One region of the Streptomyces cyclosori genome, then DNA from elsewhere that is predicted to be linked to it. Evidence: riboswitches for the same ligand, from Rfam matches in the RefSeq annotation. Region 1 holds a riboswitch; each other region holds the start of a gene.
The links. A riboswitch is a leader RNA that binds a small molecule or an ion and turns the genes downstream of it on or off. The one in region 1 is predicted to bind cobalamin.
Positions count from the first base shown of each region.

Region 2: it holds a riboswitch for cobalamin, as region 1 does, so the genes downstream of both, AB5J87_RS26940 (cobalamin biosynthesis protein) here and AB5J87_RS24360 (CbtB domain-containing protein) in region 1, are expected to answer to the same signal.
Region 3: it holds a riboswitch for cobalamin, as region 1 does, so the genes downstream of both, AB5J87_RS12150 (ribonucleoside-diphosphate reductase subunit alpha) here and AB5J87_RS24360 (CbtB domain-containing protein) in region 1, are expected to answer to the same signal.

Region 1 is NZ_CP163520.1:5,510,974-5,514,238, forward strand. Features, by position in the region: gene AB5J87_RS24350 (helix-turn-helix domain-containing protein) at 1-521, opposite strand, end outside; gene AB5J87_RS24355 (DUF6879 family protein) at 582-1,316, opposite strand; cobalamin riboswitch at 1,613-1,749, shown strand; gene AB5J87_RS24360 (CbtB domain-containing protein) at 1,783-2,007, shown strand; gene AB5J87_RS24365 (CbtA family protein) at 2,026-2,796, shown strand; gene AB5J87_RS24370 (hypothetical protein) at 3,128-3,265, opposite strand, start outside.
Region 2 is NZ_CP163520.1:6,097,852-6,101,116, forward strand. Features, by position in the region: gene AB5J87_RS26935 (cobyric acid synthase) at 1-876, opposite strand, end outside; gene AB5J87_RS26940 (cobalamin biosynthesis protein) at 873-1,802, opposite strand; cobalamin riboswitch at 1,911-2,053, opposite strand; gene AB5J87_RS26945 (hypothetical protein) at 2,163-2,387, opposite strand; gene AB5J87_RS26950 (anion permease) at 2,416-3,265, opposite strand, start outside.
Region 3 is NZ_CP163520.1:2,758,192-2,761,456, reverse strand. Features, by position in the region: gene AB5J87_RS12150 (ribonucleoside-diphosphate reductase subunit alpha) at 1-1,630, opposite strand, end outside; cobalamin riboswitch at 1,761-1,903, opposite strand; gene mctP (monocarboxylate uptake permease MctP) at 2,034-3,265, opposite strand, start outside.

The sequences.
Region 1 (3,265 bases):
ACCTCGGCCAGCACTGCCTGCGCCGCCCGCCATTCGGCGGGCTGCCGTGCCTGGCGCACGGCGAGCTGCGCGTCCTCGATGAGGCTCGGCAGCAGTTCGCCGATGACTTCGCGATGGTTGGGCGCCGAGTGCCGCTGCGACCATGCTCGTTCGAGCCGGGCTCGAAGGTGTGCGGCGGGCGGGGCCTCCCTGGTCGTGGTGAGCGGGTACGCGTCGACGGCGGCCCGTACGGCTGCGAGCCGCGGGTGCCCGGGGCCGATGAACAGATCGACGTGCATGTCCGGGCGGCCGGTCAGGTCGGCCAGGTCGCGGACCCGCAGAGCCTCTGCGACGAGCATGACCATTTCCACCCCGGGCGGCTGGAGCTGGCCGTTCTCGATTCGCTTGACCCAGGACGGCGACATGCCGACCAGCCCAGCGATGACTGTGCGGGTCATGCCTCGGCGCTCGCGGAGGATCTGCATCCTCTGGCCGAACTTGAGCGGGTCGATGTAGGGGTCCGGGGTAGCGGCAGATGACACGGGCTTGCCCTTCATCTCTGTGCAGCTAGTCGCTTCACAGGGTATGGGGCAGCGCCCCTCTCATGTGAGCCCCGTCGACGTACCGCCCGGGTTGCGGGCCGCGTGGTGCCAGGCCGCGTCGCGTGACTGGCAGGCGGACAGGACCTCGGGCGGGTCCTCGGTGACGTACACGCCGAGCGTGGCGTCGTTCTCGTCGAACGCGAAACGGGCCAGGACGCGGGAGTCGAAGAGCCAGAAGTCGTGTTCCGGCAGGCGCAGTTCCCGGGCCCGGGTGCGTGTGAGGTAGCGGATGTCCTCTCCTGCGGCCCTGTTGCCCGGCGCGCTCGCGAGGAGGAAGCGCTGCCCGTCCGTGGCCGGTTCGTCGAGGAGCCGCACCCGCTCGAACCGCTTCCCGGCGGCGGTCTGCTCGGCGACGTTCTCCCGCCACGCGTTCGGGGGCTCTGCGGCGATGTCCTCGCCCGCCTGCCAGCGGGCCCACTTGGCGCTGTCGCGGTCGGTGGCGTAGCCGCGGCGGGTCTCCAGTCGCCAAGCCGTGTGCCGGAACTCCCTGAACAGGGCGGCAATGGCAGAGAACGGCTGGAGCCCGGGCGCGGCCGTACGGGGCGCGTACTGGGAGAGGAGGTCGCGCGGCACGCGGACGAACGTCTCGTTGGCCTGCACGTCACGCAGCTGAACCAGATGTTCCGGGTCGGTCTCGCGGTTGCCCTGGACCAGGATCTCGCCGGTCCCAGGGATCTCGTACAGGGCCGGGCAGTTGCCGTCGTCACTGGTGGTGCCGATGAACCGGAGCGTCATGGGGTCCTCCATCTGCGGCATGGAGGACCAGGATGCGGTGGACGACGTGGGTCCGGGTGCGGATTGCGGCGGATTGCGAATCCGGGCCGGATCGGTTGCACAGGGCCGCTGCCCCCGCAGCCCCCCGCCCGCCGGAGGGGGCCTCCTGCCGTCCGGGCGGGCCCGAGGGCCCGTCCCACGGTGAGATCAACATCACGCGTACGGCCACGGGCCGAGCGGAACACCGGCGTTCACGCACTTGGCGCGGGGGTTGTGCATCCGTGCGCCATGGCGTTGGGGGGCGTCGCACGGTACGGTCACGTCGACATAAGGACGGTGTGAAGGAAGCCCGGTGCAATTCCGGCACGGTCGCGCCACTGTGAACCCGGTCGAGCCCCTCCCCAGGGGCGAGGGCGGGAGAGTCAGACCCACCACCGTCATCACAGGCACCAATGACCGGGACGCGTGTTCCCCAGGAGGTTCTGCCATGGCACTCTCCGCCGCCCCTGCGCCCGATGCGCCGGCGACGCCCGCCATCACCCCGATAACCCTGAAGGCGATCGCCCCCTGGGCGCTCTTCTTCGGCATCCTCATGCTCGTCCTGCTCTACTTCGTCGGCGCCGAGCAGGGCGCCACGAGCCTCGTGTCGGGTGAGAACGTGCACGAGTGGCTCCACGACGGGCGCCATCTGCTCGGCTTCCCCTGCCACTGAGACCAGGGGTACCGACTCGTGAACTCCCTGTCCGTCAGGGCCCTCCTGGTCCGCGGCATGCTCGCCGGCCTCGCGGCCGGCGTGCTGGCGCTCGTCGTCGCCTACCTCCTCGGTGAGCCCCGCGTCGACTCGGCCATCTCGTTCGAGGACGCGCACGCGCACGAACACGGCGAGGAAGTGTTCAGCCGCACGCTCCAGTCCACCGGCGGCCTCGCCACCGGCGTGCTGGTCTTCGGCGTGGCGGTGGGCGGCATCGCCGCCCTCGCGTTCTGCGTCGCGCTCGGCCGCATCGGCCGTTTCGGGGCGCGCGCCACGGCGGCGTTCGTCTCGCTCGGCGCGTTCCTCACCGTCTATCTGGTGCCGTTCCTGAAGTACCCGGCGAACCCGCCGTCCGTCGGTGACCCCGACACCATCGGCAAACGCACCGCCCTGTACTTCCTGATGATCGCGCTGAGCGTGCTGCTGGCCGTCGCCGCCGTGATCCTCGGCAAGCGGCTGGCACCCCGCCTGGGCAACTGGAACGCGACCGTCGCCGCGGCGGGCGCCTTCCTGGTCGCGGTCGGGCTCGCCTACGCGTTCCTGCCCGCCGTCAACGAGGTGCCGAAGGACTTCCCGGCGATGCTGCTGTGGCAGTTCCGGCTCGCGGCCCTCGCCATCCAGCTCACCCTGTGGGCCGGCTTCGGGCTGCTCTTCGGCCATCTCGCCGAGCGGCTGCTGGTGCCGGCGCCCGCCGCGGCCGGGTCCGCCACGGGCACGGCCGCCAAGAGCCCGGCGGCGTCCGCCCACTGAGCCCGCGCCGGGCGCGCGGCGCACGCACAAGGGCCCCGGACCGCTCGGTCCGGGGCCCTCGCGCGCGTGGGCCGTGCCCGGCGCCTAAGCGTGCGCGGCGGCGCCGGGCGGGTGCTGGTGGCGCCGGTTCGGCACTGGATCGGTGCCGGTTGGGCCCGGACCGGTCCTGGATCGGTGCCGGTTCGGGCCGGTTCGGTGCCGGTGGCGCTGGATCGGTCGCGGTGACCTCGCTCCGGTCACCCTGGGCGTCGTTCCGCGCGTACGCCGTGCGCGTCGGTGCCGGTCCGGTCCTCGTACGTCGGGTACGTCGGTGCCGGGTCCGGCCGCCGGTTCAGTCCGGGCGGCGCAGCGAGAACAGCCGGAGCTGCCGCTCCCTGCGATAACGCCGCTCCCACCGGTCCATACGGTCCCGGCGGTCGCGGTACGACCGGTAGTCGTTGTCCTGGCCGCGGCCGGAGCCACCGCCTCC
Region 2 (3,265 bases), 590 kb from region 1:
GTCCACGAACCGCACGACCACGCCCGGCTCGGCGGCGAGCGCGTCGACATCGGTGAAGTTGGACATCAGCGGCACCGCGCAGACCGCCACGCGCAGCACGTCCTCGCCGACCGGCGGCGCCACCACGGACTCGCGCACGGTGCCGCGCAGCGAGACCCGCAGCCCGTCCTCCTCGTCGATGCCGAGCCCGTGCGCGTACGGCAGGATCCCGTACGTGTGCCGCCCGGTGAGGCCGTGCAGCATGTCGATGCCCGGTTCCAGGAGCGTGACGTCGCCGCGGAACTTGTTGACCATGTACCCCGCCACCAGGGCCTGGTCCTCCGGGCTGAGCAGCGCGGTCGTGCCGAAGAACGAGGCGAACACCCCGCCCCGGTCGATGTCGCCGACCACCACGACCGGCAGTTTCGCCGCCCGCGCGATGCCCATGTTCACGATGTCGGTGCGCCGCAGATTGATCTCGGCCGGGCTGCCCGCCCCTTCGCAGATCACGGCGTCATATGTGCCCCGCAGCCGCTCCAGACAGTCCAGAACGGTGCCCAGGAGTGCTTCCTGGCGTCCGCCGTGGTAGCCGCGGGCGCTCAGTTCGCCCACCGGCCGGCCCATGAGCACGACCTGGCTCGAACGGTCGCTCCCCGGCTTGAGCAGCACGGGGTTCATCAGCGCGGACGGCTCGACGCGCGCCGCCTGCGCCTGCATCGCCTGCGCCCGGCCGATCTCCGCGCCCTCGCGCGTGACGAACGAGTTGAGGGACATGTTCTGTCCCTTGAACGGCGCCACCTTCACGCCCTGGCGCACCAGCCACCGGCAGATGCCCGCGGTGACGACGCTCTTCCCGGCGTCGGACGTGGTGCCCGCGATCAGCAGACCGCCGCTCATGTACGTACCTTCCTCACCGCGACAGCGACGCCCAGGGCCAGCCAGCCCACCCGCCGCGACAGCCGCACCGCTCGTTCGATGTCACCGACCTCGACGGCCCGGCCTGGGCCGTTGAGGACGGGCCGGTGCTCGACCCGTCCGCCGTACGAGAGCGTGCCGCCCAGCCGGACGCCGAGCGCACCCGCGAACGACGCTTCCACCGGGCCCGCGTTGGGGCTCGGGTGCTTGGCCGCGTCCGCCCGCCACGCGCGCGTGGCCGCGCGCGGGGAGCCCCCGGCGGCCACCGCGAGGGCGGCGGTGAGCCGGGCGCCGGGCCAGCCCGCCACGTCGTCCAGGCGCGCCGAGGCCCAGCCGTAGCGCAGGTGGCGCGGCGAGCGGTGGCCGACCATCGCGTCCAGGGTGTTGACGGCGCGGAACGCCACCAGGCCGGGCACCCCCGCGAGCGCCCCCCACACCAGGGCGCCGACCACGGCGTCGGAGGTGTTCTCGGCGACGGACTCGACGACGGCGCGCGCGATGCCGGGCGCGTCCAGGGTCTGCGGGTCGCGCCCGCACAGATGGGGCAGCCGCGCGCGGGCCGCCTCGACGTCCCCCGCGTCGAGGGCGGCGCCGATCGCGCGGGCCTCCCGGCCGAGCGAGGTGCCGCCGACGACGGCCCAGGTGGCGGCGGCGGTCAGGGCGGCGGAGGCGGCCGGCCGGCCGCGCACCGCGCGCGTGGCGAGCAGTGCGGCGCCCGCGGCGCCCCCGGCGCACACGGCGGTGTGCAGCGCGCCCCAGCCCCGGTGGTCGCGCCACAGCGCGCGCTCGACGGCGGCGGCGGCCCGGCCGAACGCCGCGACCGGGTGGCCCCGGCGCGGGTCGCCGAGGAGCAGGTCACCGAGGAGCCCGGCGGTGGCGCCGTACGCGAAGGTGCGGTCGGCACGCATCGGGGTCAGCCCTTCGCAACGCCGCGAGGAACTCCGGTACGGGTGGGGGGTGCCGAGAACTGGCAGGCGCGCATGGCGGTGTGTCCTCACTCAGGGTGTCCGCGCCCTGGTACGACGTCGACCGGCGGTGAGAGTTCCTGGCTCACGGGGATGCTTCCCCGGTGACAGTGGCGGGACCGCGCCGGATTCGCACCGGCTTCCTCTTCTGCCGCCGTAAATGGCTCGGGCAGTCCACCACGCCGGGGAACGCCCGTCAACTCGCTGCTGACCTGCGACGGGAGAGTGTGTTGGGGCACACAGAGAACCGCCCCGCGGCCGTGCCGCGGGGCGGTTCCGGTGGTGCGTGCGACGCGTGCGGCGCTACTTGCCGACGATCAGGTTGATGCCGTACGCGACGGCCGCAGCGCAGAGCGCGAAGCAGAGGTAGGCGGTGGTGCGGGCCACCGTGACGTTGCCCTTGCCGGCCGCCGCGGACTGCTGCTTGCTGAGTCCGACGATGCCGACGGTGAACAGGCCCACCAGGCCGACGGTGACGATGAGGCTGACACCGAAGACGGTGCCGAGAGCTGCCCAGTCGATGTGCATGACGATTCCTTCGGGTGCGCGGCGGCCGTCAGACCGTGGCCGGGCGGGGCGGGTCGGCGGGGGCCACCGGGGCCGGGGCCGCGATGGTCGCCGTCAGGTCGGCGGCCACGGCCACGGCGGCGGCGGTCGGGGGCGGGGTGACGGCGGCCATGGCGGTGGTCACCACGCCCGCGGGCTCGGCCGGGGTCTCGGTGGCGGCGGGAGCGGCGGTGACGTCGTTGTGGTCGACCGGCTCGCGGCGCGACAGCTTCCAGATGAAGCCGGAGCCCGCGACCAGCAGGATCGCCACGAGGACGACGCCCCAGGTGCCCTGGCCGGTGAGGAACTCGGCGCCCGCGCCCACCAGACCGGCGGCCGGCAGGGTCAGGCCCCACGCCACGAACATCCGGGTCGCGGTGGACCAGCGGACCACACCGCCCTTGCGGCCCAGACCCGCGCCCATGACGGAGCCGGAGCAGACCTGGGTGGTGGAGAGGGAGAAGCCGAGGTGCGAGGAGGCCAGGATGACGGTGGCGGCACCGGACTGGGCGGCGAAGCCCTGCGGCGGCGCCAGCTCGGTCAGGCCCTTGCCCATGGTGCGGATGATGCGCCAGCCGCCGAGGTAGGTGCCCATGGCGATGGCCAGGCCGGCCGAGACGATGACCCACATCGGGGGGTTGGCGCCCGGGTGCAGCACACCGCCGGTGACCAGGGCCAGGGTGATGATGCCCATGGTCTTCTGCGCGTCGTTGGTGCCGTGGGCGAGCGAGACGAGACCGGCGGAGGCGATCTGTCCGGCCCGGTAGCCCTTGGCGGTGGCCTTCTCGTCCGTGTTGCGGTTGATCCGGTACGTGAGGCGGGTCGCCAGCATCGAGGCGACGCCCGCGACGATCGGGGCG
Region 3 (3,265 bases), 2.8 Mb from region 1:
GCTCGGCCAGCCGGGTGGAGAGCGCCTTCGCCTCGGGGGAGTCGAAGGGCAGGCGCAGCTTGAAGAAGACGTCCTGCAGACCCATCGCGCCCAGGCCCACCGGACGCCACTTGGCGTTGGAGCGGCCGGCCTGCTCGGTCGGGTAGAAGTTGATGTCGACGACCCGGTCGAGGAAGGTCACGGCGGTGCGGACGGTCTCGTCCAGCCGCTTCCAGTCGATCTCGCCGGAGGCCAGCACGAAGGAGCCGAGGTTGACCGAGCCGAGGTTGCAGACGGCCGTCTCGCCGTCGTCGGTGACCTCCAGGATCTCGGTGCACAGGTTGGAGGAGTGGACCGTGTGGCCCGGCTCCGCCGTCTGGTTGGCGGTCCGGTTGGAGGCGTCCTTGAAGGTCATCCAGCCGTTGCCGGTCTGCGCCAGGGTGCGCATCATCCGGCCGTACAGGTCCCGCGCCGGCATGGTCTTCTGGGCCAGACCGGCCGCCTCGGCCCTGCGGTAGGCGGCGTCGAACTCGTCGCCCCACAGGTCGACCAGCTCGGGCACGTCGGCGGGGGAGAACAGCGACCAGGTGCCGTCCGCGTCCACCCGGCGCATGAACTCGTCCGGGATCCAGTGCGCCAGGTTCAGGTTGTGGGTGCGCCGGGCGTCCTCGCCCGTGTTGTCCCGCAGCTCCAGGAACTCCTCGATGTCGGAGTGCCAGGTCTCCAGGTAGACCGCCGCCGCGCCCTTGCGCCGACCGCCCTGGTTGACCGCCGCCACGGAGGCGTCCAGCGTCTTCAGGAACGGCACGATGCCGTTGGAGTGCCCGTTGGTGCCCCGGATGAGGGAGCCGCGCGAGCGGATGCGGGAGTAGGAGAGGCCGATGCCGCCCGCGTGCTTGGAGAGCCGCGCCACCTGGTGGTAGCGGTCGTAGATCGAGTCCAGTTCGTCCTGCGGGGAATCCAGCAGGTAGCAGCTGGACATCTGCGGGTGGCGGGTGCCGGAGTTGAAGAGCGTGGGGGAGGACGGCAGGTAGTCCAGCCGGCTCATCAGCCCGTACAGCGAGGCGACCTCGTCGAGCGCGCGCGCCGAGTCGTCCTCGGCCAGGCCCGCCGCGACCCGGAGCATGAAGTGCTGCGGGGTCTCGATGACCTTGCGGGTGATCGGGTGGCGCAGCAGGTAGCGGGAGTAGAGGGTGCGCAGGCCGAAGTAGCCGAAGCGGTCGTCGGCGCCGTCGGCGAGGGAGGCGTCGACCAAGGCGTCCAGCCGGGCCGCGTGCAGCGCGACGAAGTCGGCGGTGCGGTCGGCGATCAGGCCCTCGGTGTGGCCGACGGCGACGGACCGGGCGAAGGAGACCGAACCCTGGGTCGCGGCCTCCTCGGCGATCGTGATCGTCAGCAGCCGGGCGGCCAGACGGGAGTACGCCGGGTCCTCGGAGATGAGGCCGGCGGCGGCCTCGGTGGCCAGCCCACGCAGCTCCGCCTCGTCCGAGCGCGCGTTCCGGCCGCGCAGCGCGGCGGCGGCGACACGGCCGGGGTCGGTGTCCGGCAGATCGGCGGTGAGGTCGGTCAGGGTCCGCAGCAGGGCGGTCCCGGGGGCGTCCGCCTGCTCGTCGGCGATCGCTGAAGCGGGATCCGCAGGGGCGATGGTCACGTGGGGGCACTCCTCGCTCGGCACGGGGCCTTGGGGGAGGGTGCGGGCACACGAACACACCCCATCGGGGGTACGTCGCGTCCACCTGCCCATTCCGCGAGGCCCGGACGTCTGGGCACCCGGACCGGATGGCCCAGGGTGCGCTGTCGGCAGGACCTCGGACTGAACAAAGTGCGCGTATGCACACCAGTACACCGTTGCGGGACAGTTCCGGATTTGCACCGGATTCCCCTGCGTCGACAGCGATGACGAGCATACATCTTGTGCCGGGTTCCGACTCCACCCCCACATGTTGTGTCGCGGTGAAATCATCGCGTGGCAGAGCGTCAACTCGCCTTCCCGGAACGCGACAACGGGCCGCCGGGATTCCCGGCGGCCCGTGTGCGTTCGGTGAAGGGTCGGCTCAGTGCGCGGAGCCCGCCGTCGCCGGGGGCAGCTCGGTCTGTACGCCGGGCTCGCCGGCGTCCGCCGTGTAGTCCTCCGGGGAGGTCTCGTCGACGCCGTCGGGGGCCTTCAGGGCCCGCAGGGCGACCGTGAGGACGACGGTGACGGCGACGTTCAGGACGAACGCGGTGAGGCCGATGTAGCCGATCTCACCGATGCCCGGGATCTCCTTGGAGCTGCCGCCGAAGTGCTTCTGGGTGGGGGAGGCCACCCCGTACGCGGCGAGCGTGCCGTAGAGCATGCCGGCCGCCCAGCCCGCGAGCAGCGCCCAGCGGTGGAACCAGCGGGTGAACAGACCGCCGACCAGCGCCGGGAAGGTCTGCAGGATCCAGATGCCGCCGAGCAGCTGGAAGTTGATCGCGACCGTCTTGTCCATGGTCAGGACGAAGACCAGGGCGCCCACCTTCACCAGGAGCGAGACGAACTTGGAGACCTGGGCCTCCTGCTTCGGCGTGGCGTCCGGCTTGATGAAGTCCTTGTAGATGTTGCGGGTGAACAGGTTCGCGGCTGCGATCGACATGATCGCCGCCGGGACGAGCGCGCCGATGCCGATCGCCGCGAAGGCCACGCCCGCGAACCAGTCCGGGAACATGTCCTCGAACAGCTGCGGGATCGCCAGCTGGCCGTTCTTGACCTTGACCCCGGCCGCGATCGCCATGAAGCCGAGCAGCGCGAGCAGCCCCAGCATCAGGGAGTACAGGGGCAGGATCGTGGTGTTGCGGCGGATGACGTTGCGGCTGCGGGAGGAGAGGGTCGCCGTGATCGAGTGCGGGTACATGAAGAGCGCCAGCGCCGAGCCGAGGGCGAGCGTGGCGTACGTCCACTGGCCCGCTTCACCGGGCACCAGCGCGCCCGTGGGCTTCCCGGCCGCGTTGGGCGTCTCGAACTTGTGGCGGGCCGCGGCGAAGATGTCGTGGAAGCCGCCGAGCTTGATCGGGATGTAGATGATCGCCACCAGGATGACGATGTAGATCAGCGTGTCCTTCACGAACGCGATCAGTGCGGGGGCGCGCAGCCCCGAGGAGTAGGTGTACGCGGCGAGCACCGCGAAGGCGATCAGCAGCGGCAGGTCCTTGACGAACCAGTTGCCGGAGCCGCCGATGCCCATCACGTCCAGCACCGCCTGGATGCCGACCAGTTGGAGCGCGATGTACGGCATGGTGGCCAGGATGCCGGTGACCGCGACCGCCA